Regions from separate parts of the Abyssicoccus albus genome, predicted to be linked through region 4. Evidence: riboswitches for the same ligand, from Rfam matches in the RefSeq annotation. Region 4 holds a riboswitch; each other region holds the start of a gene.
The links. A riboswitch is a leader RNA that binds a small molecule or an ion and turns the genes downstream of it on or off. The one in region 4 is predicted to bind thiamine pyrophosphate.

Region 1 (3,220 bases), 200 kb from region 4:
GAACGATGACCTGATTGATATTCGATAATAGAATATCCTTCGAGCATTGGATAATGAGCAACAGCTTGGTCAAGTAGTGTTTGAACACGCTGTGAATTGAATGTTGTATCATCTAAAACACTTGTTGCACCAATTAAGTAGGTTTCATTCCCTTTAGGGACGACATAAGTACCATCTTGATGGAATAATGTTTTATCCAGGTTCAATGTTGGATGACTGATTAATACACTCTCACCAAAAACTGTATCATATTGATCCATGGCATAATTTTTTAATAGGGTCTTTCCGTAACTTCCAACTGTGAGCGTTATATGGTCAACATCATATGATGCATCTTCGGTATATACTGTTAACTGGTCAATCTGTTCAACCTTTGTATGTTCTTTTAAAGTTACACCATTGAGCTCAATCGCTTTGACAAGTGCATCCGTTAATTGATGGACATTGACTGCGCCATCTTTTGGGATATGGATAGCACGCATCGCATTCGGTGCTTCCAAACAGTCAGTTATTTTAACCGTAATGTCAGATTGTTTTAGAAAGTTATACTGTTCTAGTAACAGATTTTCTTCATGAGTCGTTGAAGCAATTTTAGTGAGACCGTTATGGTGAATATCAATGGTTAAACCTGTTTGTGCTGACAATTCTTCAACCCATGCTGGATACATTTCACGTGATTGGATAGCCGCTTTGAAGTATGATGTATCTTCAGTGAACTCATTTTGTGCACCGAGCATGCCACCAGATGCTCTCGTCGCACCATGCCCAGCTGATGATTGATCAAATATTATAATATCCTCACCATTTATTCGTTTAGTCAGCTCGTAAGCAGTCGCTAACCCAAGGATTCCAGCACCAATGATGGCAACTTTATAATTGTGTGTATCGTTCATAGAGTAATTCCACCTCCTTTAGCGTTGCATTAAAGATAAAGGATTTCACTGCAATATGATGAGAAATACCTTTTAACTGTTTAATCGTATTTAAATTAACTCCACCGAGTGAAACGACGTCAAGGGGAGACTGATCCATAATGTCTTTTAGTCCATTGATCCCTTTAGGCGTTACATCTGGTTTCGATGACGTTATGAAAATTGGGCTATATAATACAAACTGGCATCCTGCTTTATGCGCACGATGAATTCCATTGATATCGTGGATTGATTGACTCAATATAAAATCTCTAGTGAGTGACGCATCAATCGGTCGATCCTTTAAATGTAATCTGTCGACATTCAGTGCCTGTGCAGCATCACGATTAGAATGAATAATCAGTTTATCTTTTGGGAATGATGATAATGATTGAATCAACGCATTAGTGAATTGTTCACGAATAATAAAGAAATCCACCATATCAATGACATCATTCATTCTCTTTAGTTCATGTGTAGGTAACCCGTTACCTTCCGTTATGACAATAAACATATCATCATCCTTATAAATTACTTATATGACCTGAAACGTGGTTATTTGAAAATAATAAACTAAAAATCAAAAAGAAAAAGGTATTGAACCAAAAAGAAAAATATATTTAACTAAAATAAAAAACCATCCACTAACGTGTTAGTCAGTGAATGGATTAAATCGATTTTCAGTGACTTTCCTACGCCAGTATAAACTGTATCAGGTTCTAAGAGTTCTAACCATTATGTTAATCTCAGCTCATGATATGAGCACCTCTAGTCATTTGTTCTTGTAATGATAGTATAAAGGAAAAAAGTATATTTGTTAACTCATTAAATTGGTTAATTGTGTGTCTATATATTTTTAATTTAATTATTTAATCATTCATCCACCCATCGATTCATATAATTTTATGTACTTGTAATTTACTCATATAACTTAAGGTTTGAATAAGCATTATATTAAGAAACATTAAAAAAATGAGATATAATGAAATGAAGAGGTGACTGCAATGGAATTTAAAATAACAGATAGAGCATTACAATGGTTTAAAGATGAAGTTCAAGTTGAAAGTGGACAGACGGTAAGGTTCTACCCTCAAATATATGGAGATAGTCCCGTGCAAGAAGGGATGAGCTTAGCGTTTGGATTTGAAGATGCTGTCGACATTGAAGTGTCTGTAGAACATAACGGTGTAACTTATTTTATCGAAGAGAGTGATATGTGGTTTTTTAAAGGGCATGACTTACATGTTGATTACGATGAAGCGGAAGATATGTTAACGTTTGAATATAAGTAATTTATAGGACATAAAAAATAGAAACTAGTAATTTAAATTATTATATAACATTAAAAGTCGTCTTAACCTGTTTAAGACGACTTTTTCTTCTTTCCAATTATCAATTCACTATAAGGTAGTTTTTCTATTAATGAATACAATAGCAATGTTGATATAATAGTCATACTACACAAAGTGGTAACATATAGTATAGGCCACTCTATTAGCGGGTTCAATATTTCTTGAATAAAGTATAACAAGATGAAATGGCTTAAATAAATATAATATGATCGATTACTAATATAATTGAAACAGTGATTTATTATGTTATATTGACCTGATGAAGTACGATGGCTGAACATTCTCAAACTGAATATGAGTAACATAAATATTAACACCGTAAAGATAATATTATCATACCGATATGATGTCACAATTGTAATACCTTCAATGTAGAAATTGTGGGTGATCCATAACATTGCAATTAGGAGTAATAAAATAATACAAATTAAGTATTGTTGAATGAACATCATGAAATACTCATAATGTTGTCCAATGTAATATGCACAGACAAAGTAAAATAACCACCACAATAGCATTGTTTTCGACTCGAACGGGTAAATTGCTTTCCAAAAATTATAATATTGATCAATGTGAAAAAATAAAATTGAATGTGTCATTGAGATAATAAATGTACTAATGATAGGAATATACATAGGGATTTTACGTAACCACTGATGACAAAAATAGTGGATTATATAATATTTAAATATGACAATGACAAACCAACCGTGCCATTTTCCTTCAATGATCTTCGTCCATAACGAATCGAATAAATCGTCATGATACCCAATCGCAATAAATCGTATACTATCGATTATTCCAAATATAATATAAGGGATTAATATATATTGAATTCGTTTCTTAAAAAAATTTTTAGGCAAATGGTTTTGATACGCATGAGACAAAATGACTTCAGATAACATAATAAATGAAGGAGTTGCGAACAATAGAAATAGTTGAAGGAATTGAATGAGT
Region 2 (3,220 bases), 130 kb from region 4:
AATACTCTGAATACCAGACCATTTTTGCCCCTCTCGACCTCCGCATTCAGAGTAAATCGCAAATACTCTGAATACCAGATGATTTCCGCACTTCTCTACCTCCGTATTCAGAGTAACTCGCAAATACTCTGAATACAAAGCCATAAAAAAAGCATAAGTGTTAGCTTATGCTTTTATCGAGTCTTCAGTTTGTATAGTTTATATAAAATCGGTCGAATTGGCTTTTCAAAGTCTCCTATCATTTCATGAACCACTGGATTAAAGCCTTTCTTAAACTTCAATACACCATAGTCATCAGAGTCTTCAGAAAAATCACCTGACACACCGTAAAAATTATATCTCTTTAACCCTAATTCCTTCGCGTATTGAATCATTTCCCACATCATATTGTAAGGTGCCATGAATTGTTTGTACTTGGGATTAGATCCACTCGACAAGTAATACAGTTCATGCGCGTTGTGAATGAACATAGCACTTGCAAGGTTTAATACTTCACCGTCTGATGCTTTTAAAGTTTCAGTGTCTTCGATTTTCTTTCGAATCTTACCTACTCTCATCTCAAGTTCAGCTGTTTTATTCTTCAACTTTTTATGATTTGGTTTCTCTTCTAACGCTTGCTTAGATTGATTATACTCACCTTCAACATCAGCCAATTCCTCTTGTAATTCATTTAAGTAATCCGATAAATTAATATAGCTCATTACGATACGACATTGATCACCGTACGTATTCGCCTGTCGCTTAAAGTAATCAATACTTGCATAATCGAATCCGTGCTTATCCGCAGCCATTTCAAACAGTTCAAAGAATTGATCAAACTCATCAAGAGATAAGTCTCTCATCTGAACACCCATTTTATACGTCTGTTTAATACTCCGTCGCGTATTGTAATCCATATCTTGCAAGATATCATCTAATGATTTATCTTGAATGTCCAAAACAGATAACCATCTCGCTTGATACTTCATTGAATATCCAACATGGAATCCTTGGTGATGATAGCCTAATGACTTCATTTGTTGAAGAAATTGATTAGTATTTTTAGATTCCAGTATATTCCCATCATGATCTCTTACCTGATGTACAATATAAGGATCTGATAATACATAAACTGCTTTTTTCTCTTTAGCAAATGCCGTCAACCCATCATAAAAGCACTGCACCACTGATTCATCTTGATAATCCATTACCGGACCACGTTGCAAATAAAAAAACTTAAAAAATCTCATAATGTGAGCACTATTTATCAAGCTCGCAGCAATAACCTCACCGTCTTTTTTTACCCCGACAAGATATACTTCCATATCGTGATTCACTCTATACATATAATGACGACCCATCTGTGTATAATGACTCAGATGATTATTTACAAATCCATCATATTCTTTAACCGTTAACTCACAAAACTTCAAATATATCCCCACTTCATGACTAAAATTTTTATTACGTCTCATTATACATGTAAACAAAATAACTGTACATGAATACTAATAAAATGACTTGTCTTGACATACTATACAATTATTTGTATATTGAAACTAACTTAAGAAATACACTAGGGGTATTTAATGTATAAATCGAGATGAGGTAGTCCTCAAACCCTTTGAACCTGATCTAGTTCAGACTAGCGTAGGAAAGTGTACATCACTAGGCATCCGTCTATACATATTTACAATGCTGATTGTTGTGCATCTTTCTATCGTGAAAGGTGTATTTTTTATGGAATAAAACATAGAGGAGTCAGAACATATGAAAACAGTATTAGTCACAGGCGGTGCAAGAGGATTAGGGAAAGAAATCGTGACAGCCATGCATGACAAAGGATTCAACGTAGTCATTAATTACAACAAAAGTAAGGCAGCTGCAGAAGAACTTGTGCAACAGTTCGGTGAAGACAAAGCATTAGCTTATCAAGCAGACGTAACAAATCGTGAAGCAGTGGATGAAATGGTCAAAGCCGCTGTCGATCAATTCGGTTCAATTGACGTTGTGGTCAATAACGCACTCATTGGGTTCAAATTCGATCCTTCGACTCAGAAGTCATTCAAAGACTTATCATGGGAAGATTATGCACAACAAATCGACGGAACGATGAAAGCAGCATTCAATGTGAGTCAAAGCGTAATCAATCAATTCATCGAACAACAAGACGGTGCAATCATTAGTATCGGGACGAATCTATTCCAAAACCCAGTCGTACCTTACCACGAATATACATCAGCTAAAGCTGGTTTGTTAGGAATGATGCGTAATATTGCCAGTGAACTCGGACAACACGGCATCCGTGCTAACATGGTATCCGGCGGATTGTTGAAAACAACGGATGCTTCAAGTGTGACAACACCAGAAGTATTCGAACTCATCGCAAACTCTACACCACTTCGTAAAGTGACAACACCAACAGACGTTGCGAATATGGTCGCGTACTTAGCATCAGACGAAGCGAAAGGCGTTACAGGACAAAACATTACAGTAGACGGTGGATTGACGATGAATTAGGAGGTTTTTATGAAGAAACAAATGCATGTTGGCATATTGATTTACGGTGTTGGGCATCATCTAGCCGCTTGGAAAATGCCTGATTCACAGATCGAAAGACTAGGAGACATATCATACTACCAACAATTAGCTAAGACATGTGAACGAGGAAAATTCGATACAATTTTCTTTGCGGATAACCAAGCACTCAACGCAACACACGATCAAGTAATGCCTGCAATGTGGTTAGACCCTATTGTGAATTTGAGTGCCATTTCACAAGTGACAGAACACATTGGATTAGTCAGTACGATATCAGGGACATTTATGAATCCATACTTATCAGCTAGACAAATGCTTTCACTACAACATATCTCAAAAGGCAGAGCCGGATGGAATCTTGTCACTTCAATGACTGATGAAGAAGCGATGAACCATAGTATGAACAATCTTCCAAACCATGCTGACAGATATAAGAAAGCTAGAGAGTTTGGTCAATTGATGAATCAATTATTTACATCATGGTCTGAAGATGATTTCATTTGTGATAAACAAAATGAACAAATAATTGATCATAAAAACATTCGACCAATAAATCATGAAGGTGAGCATTTCAACGTCAGAGGACCACTTTCAACACCGAATTCAAAATACGGCAAACCTGTTGCGATGCAAGCCGGAGCATCTGATCAAGGATTAAAGCTTGCTGCTGAACAAGCAGATGCAGTATACTCCGTCAGTT
Region 3 (3,220 bases), 240 kb from region 4:
CACGAAGCATATAATTAACGAATATTAAATATAGGATTATTATTAGGAGGATTTTTATTATGAAGAAACAAGCATTAACATTAGGTACAGCAGCATTACTTTCAACAGGAATTACAGCAAGTGTAAACGCGGATACTCAACATACAGTTCAAAAAGGTGATACTTTATCAGAACTTGCATTAAACTACAACACAACAGTTGATGCATTAAAATCATTAAATAACTTATCAAGTGAGTTAATTTTAGTAGATCAAAAATTAGTAGTAGATAAAGAAGACTCTGAAGCTGTTAAATACCATGATATTCAAAAAGGTGATACTTTATTCTTAATTGGTAAACAATACGGTAAAACTGTTCAACAATTAAAAGCATTGAATGATTTAGAATCAGACTTAATTATTGCAGGTGAGAAATTAATCGTTGATAAAAAAGAATCAGCGAATAGTGTTGTTCAAAAACCAGTACAACAAAAAGTACATCAACCAGCAGCACCTCAAGTTGCAAAACCAGCAGCTCAAAAAGAAATCAAAGCTGAAAAAGTAGAAGAAAAACAAGAAATCAAGCAACAAGCACAAAACAATGCACAAGCAGCAGAAAAAGCTGAGCAACAAAAGCAACAAGCTGAACGTGTAGCAGCTCAAAAAGCGGCAGAACAAAAAGCGGCAGAACAAAAAGCGGCAGAACAAAAAGCGGCAGAACAAAAAGCGACGGCTGAGCGTCAAGCACAAGCAGAGGCTCGTCAAGCACAACAAGAAAAAATTGCAGCGCAAAAAGCTGCGGAACAAAAAGCAGCAGAAAAACGTGCTCAAGCACAAAAAGCACAACAACAACGTGCTAAAGCACAACAAGTATCTAACGGACGTACAATCCGTGTATCAGCAACACACTATACTGCAGGATGTGCTGGATGTTCAGGAATTACTGCAACAGGCATTGACGTACGTAACTCAATCTATGCAGGTGGTAAGCGTGTCATTGCAGTAGATCCACGTGTCATTCCATTAGGTTCAACAGTTCAAGTGACTACACCATACGGTTCATTCACAGCGATCGCTGGTGATACTGGTGGAGCAATCAAAGGAAATATCATTGATATTTTAGTTGGATCAAAAGGTGAAGCTTACTCTAAAGGACGTACTTCTGCTACAGTAACAATCTTAAACTAATATAAAGTATTAAAAGGATATTATCATATGAAGAGATTTAAGCATAAAGCTTAAGTCTCTTTTTTACTCTATCTTTTATTTGACGAGTTGCGTGTCAAAAGCGTACAATAGAAATAAATAAATCCACTAGGGGTGCCGTGACGGCTGAGATGATGAGTGTCAATCCCTTATACTTGAACTAGATAATGCTAGCGTAAGGAAGTGGGCTTAAAGGTGATAGATTAAGCACCGATATACCCACATGCAAGGGCTGCATTGTGGGTTTTTTATATGTTCAATATATTGTTGCTAACAAATACATAGTTTTGTGAAATATAAATTTATATTATTAATTTTAAGGAGTGTATATGTATGTCACAATCATTAAGTGAGTCACTTAAATCATTAGCGAGTCCAATCATCAATCAAATTTATAATGATGACTTTATTCAATCAATGTTAGATGGATCAACACCTAAAGGAAGTATAGAACACTATTTACGTGCTGATCATCAATATTTGAATGAATTCGCTAAAATTTATGCATTATTGGTTCCGAAAGCACATACGAATGAAGAGATGAACTTCTTGTTATCTCAAATAGACTTTGTCATTAATGGTGAAGTGGATGCACATTATTTTTTATCAGAATATGTAGGCAAAAGCTATGAAGATATTATTAAAGGACACCACCATTGGTATCCGAGTGCAGATCATTATGTGAAACATATGTATTATCAAGTCAATATGAGAGAAGATATTGCTTACACGGTTGCTGCCATGTGTCCTTGCCCATATGTATATCAACAACTTGCATTAAAGATGAAAGAACACCATTCATTAGAAAGCAATCATCCGATGTTAAAGTGGATTGATTTCTATGTCGAAGGTATGGATGAACTGTTAGAGTATTTATTTAATTGGATTGACCAAAGTGCTGAGATGATGTCACAAGATGAAGTAGAAGATGTAAAGATGAATTTCCTACAAAGTTGTGAGCATGAACGTAAGTTCTTTAATATGAGTTATCAACAAGAAGATTGGATGTGGAATAACGATGAACAATAAATTAATGACAACTTTAAGTATTGCAGGAACAGATCCAACGGGTGGTGCAGGTGTATCGGTTGATATGAAAGTATTTCAATCAAGAGGTGTCTATGGGATGGGTGTAACAACGAGTGTCATCGCACAAAATACACTCGGTGTTCAACAAATACACCATTTACCATTAGATATTATAGAAGCACAATTGAACAGTGTCTTTGATGATATTACCCCTGACGCGATTAAGACAGGCATGATTGCAACGAAGGATATGATGGAAGTGGTACTACCTTATATTCAAAATGGTGATATTCCATATGTGTCAGATCCCGTTATGATTGCCAAAAGTGGAGATGCATTAATAGAAGAAGAAACAGTCAACATATTAGTCAATCAATTATTGCCGAATGCAACAGTTGTTACGCCGAACATTCCAGAAGCAGAACGAATTACAAACATGAAGATTGAGACACTTGATGATATTAAATTGTGTGGTAAACGGTTTATTGAAGAGATTGGTTGTGAAAGTGTCGTTGTAAAAGGTGGTCACTTACAAGGAGATGCAACAGACTACTTATTCATTAAAGGTCAAGAAATGATCGTATTAAATGGGGAGCGTTTTGATACAGAACATACACATGGGACAGGTTGTACATTCTCAAGCGTTATTACATCAGAGCTTGCGAAAGGACATAATATTGAAGATGCCGTACGTATTGCGAAAGCTTATATTGAAGCGGCGATCAAACATACACCAGAGTTAGGGCATGGAAGAGGCCCGGTGAATCATTTTGCGTATTCGTCGAATGACGAATAGATAAAACATAAATAAAAATATAGTAACAGGTGCAAATTAAATTGAATGAGTGATGAGGAATTAATAGTAAATGAATAAGGAATGATTCAATGAATTTAAATACATTAAGACAAGTTAATCCATTAGTCGTATGCCAGACTAATAGTGTCGTCACACACATGACAGCAAATCATTTAATTGCATTGGGCGCATCACCTGTCATGAGTGAAGC
Region 4 (3,220 bases):
CATGCGGCAAGTGTATCAGGGAATAATATTTTGTTAAGATTCAAAAATATCCTTTTACCATTACTCACTTCAGGTATGATTGGTGGATTACTATTAATGATGTTTACAGCTTTAACTGAGTTAACATTGAGTGCTCTTTTATGGGCAAGTGGTAGTGAGACGATAGGGGTCGTTATTTTTAGCTTTGAAAGTGCAGGTTATAAGCAATACTCTAGTGCATTTTCAGTCATTGTCATTATCTTGTTATGTCTTGGTGGGCTATTGTATCTATTATTACAATCTATGTTTAAGAGAAAGGATTTATCATAATGAAAACGGAATTAATCAATGTATCTAAACAATACGGTCAAACACAGGTGCTACATGATATCAATGTGACGATTGATCATGATGAATTTGTTGTGCTCATTGGCCCATCAGGATGTGGAAAGACAACATTATTAAAGTTAATTGCAGGCTTTGAACCGTTGAGTGATGGTGACATTATGATGGATGAACAAGTCGTTGCAAGTGTTCATAAGACGATACCACCGAATAAACGAAATCTATCGATGGTATTCCAACAATTCGCACTGTGGCCTCATATGAACGTAAGTAAGCATGTGGAATATCCTTTGAAAAATCATCAATTTACATCTAAATTGAATGATTCACAACGAAAGGAACGCATCGAACATTGCTTAAAGCTTGTAGGATTAAGTGACTTCCATAAAAGATATCCTCATGAATTGTCAGGTGGACAACAACAAAGGGTGTCCATTGCAAGAGCCATTGCTCCTAAGCCAGGCTTGCTTTTGATGGATGAGCCGCTAAGTAGTTTAGATGCACATTTAAAGAGAGACTTACGTTATCAAATAAAAGAAATATTTAATAAAGAAAGAACATCATTTTTATATGTGACACATGATCAGTCAGAAGCATTAAGTCTTGCAACGAAAGTGATTGTCATGAATGCGGGACGAATTGAACAAGTCGGAACACCTGAGGAAGTTTATAATCATCCAGTGAATTCATTTGTCGCAGAATTTGTTGGTGGACATAATTTAATCCATGGTGAATGGAATGATAATCATTTTGAAGTGAATGGAATGCACTGGCATAAGGAAGTGACGCAACACTTTAAAGAAGAAGGTATTATCCCTCTTAAGCCACATGAGTTATCGTTAAATGACAATCATGGAATTAAAGGAGAAGTTGTCAATATTTTATTCGAAGGTGGTTCCTATGAATATACGGTGGAAACTGATCAAGGAAGACTGAAAGTGATGACACACGATCATAGGTCCCAAATGAATGATATTATATATGTGAATATGAAATGATGAAATGTATGTTATAATGTACATAAATCAAATACAACCTATACACTAGGGGTGCACAATTGTGCTGAGAGGATATGTTCCGACCCTTTGAACCTGATTGATTAACACCAGCGTAGGGAAGTGGGTCTTCATACCTATACCTACGTGTATAGGTATTTTTTTATAGGAGGAGAAGTATATGTTTACTGAACGTATTTGGAAACGTGTTGAACCGATTTGGTCATCGTACTTAGAACATCCTTTCGTCAAAGGATTAGGTGACGGATCTTTAGATGAGGAGAAGTTTAAACATTGGCTGAAGCAAGATTATGTGTACTTAATTGAGTATGCCAAGTTAATGGCGATTGGGAGTAGTAAAGCGCGTGATTTGAAGACGATGGGGATGTTTAGTGAATTACTGCATGGCACTTTGTTTATGGAGATGGATTTACATCGAAAGTTTGCGCTTGAATTCGGAATTAGTGAAGAGACGTTAGAAGCAACAGATGCTGCGGCGGTGAATACAGCGTATACGAGTTATATGTTGAATCACGCTCAACGGGGTGGTCCTGAGCATGTCGTGGCGGCGTTGTTAGCGTGTGCGTGGAGTTATAATTATATCGGAAAATCTTTAGCGGAACAATCAGTGGAAGGGAATCGTTATGCTCAATGGATTGAGATGTATTCAGGCGATGATTTTACTGAATTGACGAATAGTGCCATTGAGTTAATGGATCAACTGACAGCAGGGAAACCTGAACGTGAACTCGCTGAACTTGAGGAGATCATTGTGAAGACGAGTTATTATGAATATATGTTCTGGGAGATGTGTGAAACGTTAGAAGAGTGGCCTGTTGCTAAAGGATGAAAAAAAGCCGAGGTTTATGACCTCGGCTTTTATAATGTATGGATTGTCCAATCTGTTGGATTCGTATATTCAAACCGTTTGAACCCACCTTCAGTCAGACTTTGATAAAATTCATAACGCGTTGGTTTGATCTGGACTACAGTTAAATCATCACGTGTTGAAGCATCTAGATAGTCATTGATTTGTTCGGGATATTCAAACGAAGCGATCCCTTGAATTCTCACTTGTCGACCCGTCACCGGCCAATAAAAATTCACAGCCACTTGATTGTGTTGACGAAGTTGATCAACCTTTCGACGCGCCGTTCGACTCTCGATAAAGAGAGATTCATTATGGATCGCTTTCAAAAGTACGATACGAGAATCGACGGTCCCGTCGTGTTGTGTTGATAAAACTAACGTATTCCCTTCGGTTTCTTTGTGGACCGCATCTGTTAACCACTGCTCGAAAAGGTCGAAAGGATTAGAAGGGTATTCATCAGGTAGTGTTGGGTATGAAGTTTGAGATAATCTTAATGACTTAAGTTGGTTGTTGATGAACATCGTGAGACTCCTTTTTATTTTATTATGACAGAAATCGGCACTGATTGAAATATGGTGCGCGCAAATTGGAAATATGCGCACCATAATGAAGGAATTGGTGATTTTCAAGGATATGGTGCGCGCAAATAGAAAATACGCGCACCATAATGAAGGAATTGGTGGTTTTCAAGTATATGGTGCGCGCAAACTGGAAATACGCGCACCATAATGATATTGAACATATTGTGAACAAGTCTATAAAACCATGATATCTTTTTTAATTATTTGAAAATAGGAGTACAATATAGATATATAATAAAAAGGAGTGATTTCAATGAAAAAATTAATCAAAGACCGTACTTCAGTTTTAAGTGACATGTTAGAGGGATTGAAACTAGCAAATAGTGATATTGAGATCATCGAAGACACAGTTGTTGTTCGTAAAGAGAAGAAGGCTAAAGGAGTTGCTTTAGTTTCAGGTGGTGGTAGTGGTCATGAACCTGCGCATGCAGGATATGTGGCTAAGGGAA

Region 1: linked by a shared signal. The riboswitch ahead of EDD62_RS05495 (thiamine phosphate synthase) and the one ahead of tenA (thiaminase II) in region 4 are both predicted to bind thiamine pyrophosphate.
Region 2: linked by a shared signal. The riboswitch ahead of EDD62_RS05810 (3-oxoacyl-ACP reductase) and the one ahead of tenA (thiaminase II) in region 4 are both predicted to bind thiamine pyrophosphate.
Region 3: linked by a shared signal. The riboswitch ahead of tenA (thiaminase II) and the one ahead of tenA (thiaminase II) in region 4 are both predicted to bind thiamine pyrophosphate.

The regions. Positions count from the first base shown of each region.
Region 1 is NZ_RKRK01000003.1:74,837-78,056, reverse strand. Features, by position in the region: gene EDD62_RS05500 (NAD(P)/FAD-dependent oxidoreductase) at 1-893, opposite strand, end outside; gene EDD62_RS05495 (thiamine phosphate synthase) at 871-1,425, opposite strand; TPP riboswitch at 1,584-1,691, opposite strand; gene EDD62_RS05490 (HesB/YadR/YfhF family protein) at 1,916-2,203, shown strand; gene EDD62_RS05485 (acyltransferase family protein) at 2,275-3,220, opposite strand, start outside.
Region 2 is NZ_RKRK01000003.1:138,774-141,993, forward strand. Features, by position in the region: gene EDD62_RS05805 (aminoacyltransferase) at 174-1,412, opposite strand; TPP riboswitch at 1,548-1,653, shown strand; gene EDD62_RS05810 (3-oxoacyl-ACP reductase) at 1,750-2,499, shown strand; gene EDD62_RS05815 (LLM class flavin-dependent oxidoreductase) at 2,509-3,220, shown strand, end outside.
Region 3 is NZ_RKRK01000003.1:28,847-32,066, reverse strand. Features, by position in the region: gene EDD62_RS05240 (3D domain-containing protein) at 60-1,166, shown strand; TPP riboswitch at 1,285-1,383, shown strand; gene tenA (thiaminase II) at 1,518-2,213, shown strand; gene thiD (bifunctional hydroxymethylpyrimidine kinase/phosphomethylpyrimidine kinase) at 2,203-3,009, shown strand; gene thiM (hydroxyethylthiazole kinase) at 3,099-3,220, shown strand, end outside.
Region 4 is NZ_RKRK01000003.1:271,375-274,594, reverse strand. Features, by position in the region: gene EDD62_RS06550 (ABC transporter permease) at 1-309, shown strand, start outside; gene EDD62_RS06545 (ABC transporter ATP-binding protein) at 309-1,322, shown strand; TPP riboswitch at 1,360-1,458, shown strand; gene tenA (thiaminase II) at 1,501-2,169, shown strand; gene EDD62_RS06535 (pyridoxamine 5'-phosphate oxidase family protein) at 2,199-2,711, opposite strand; gene dhaK (dihydroxyacetone kinase subunit DhaK) at 3,025-3,220, shown strand, end outside.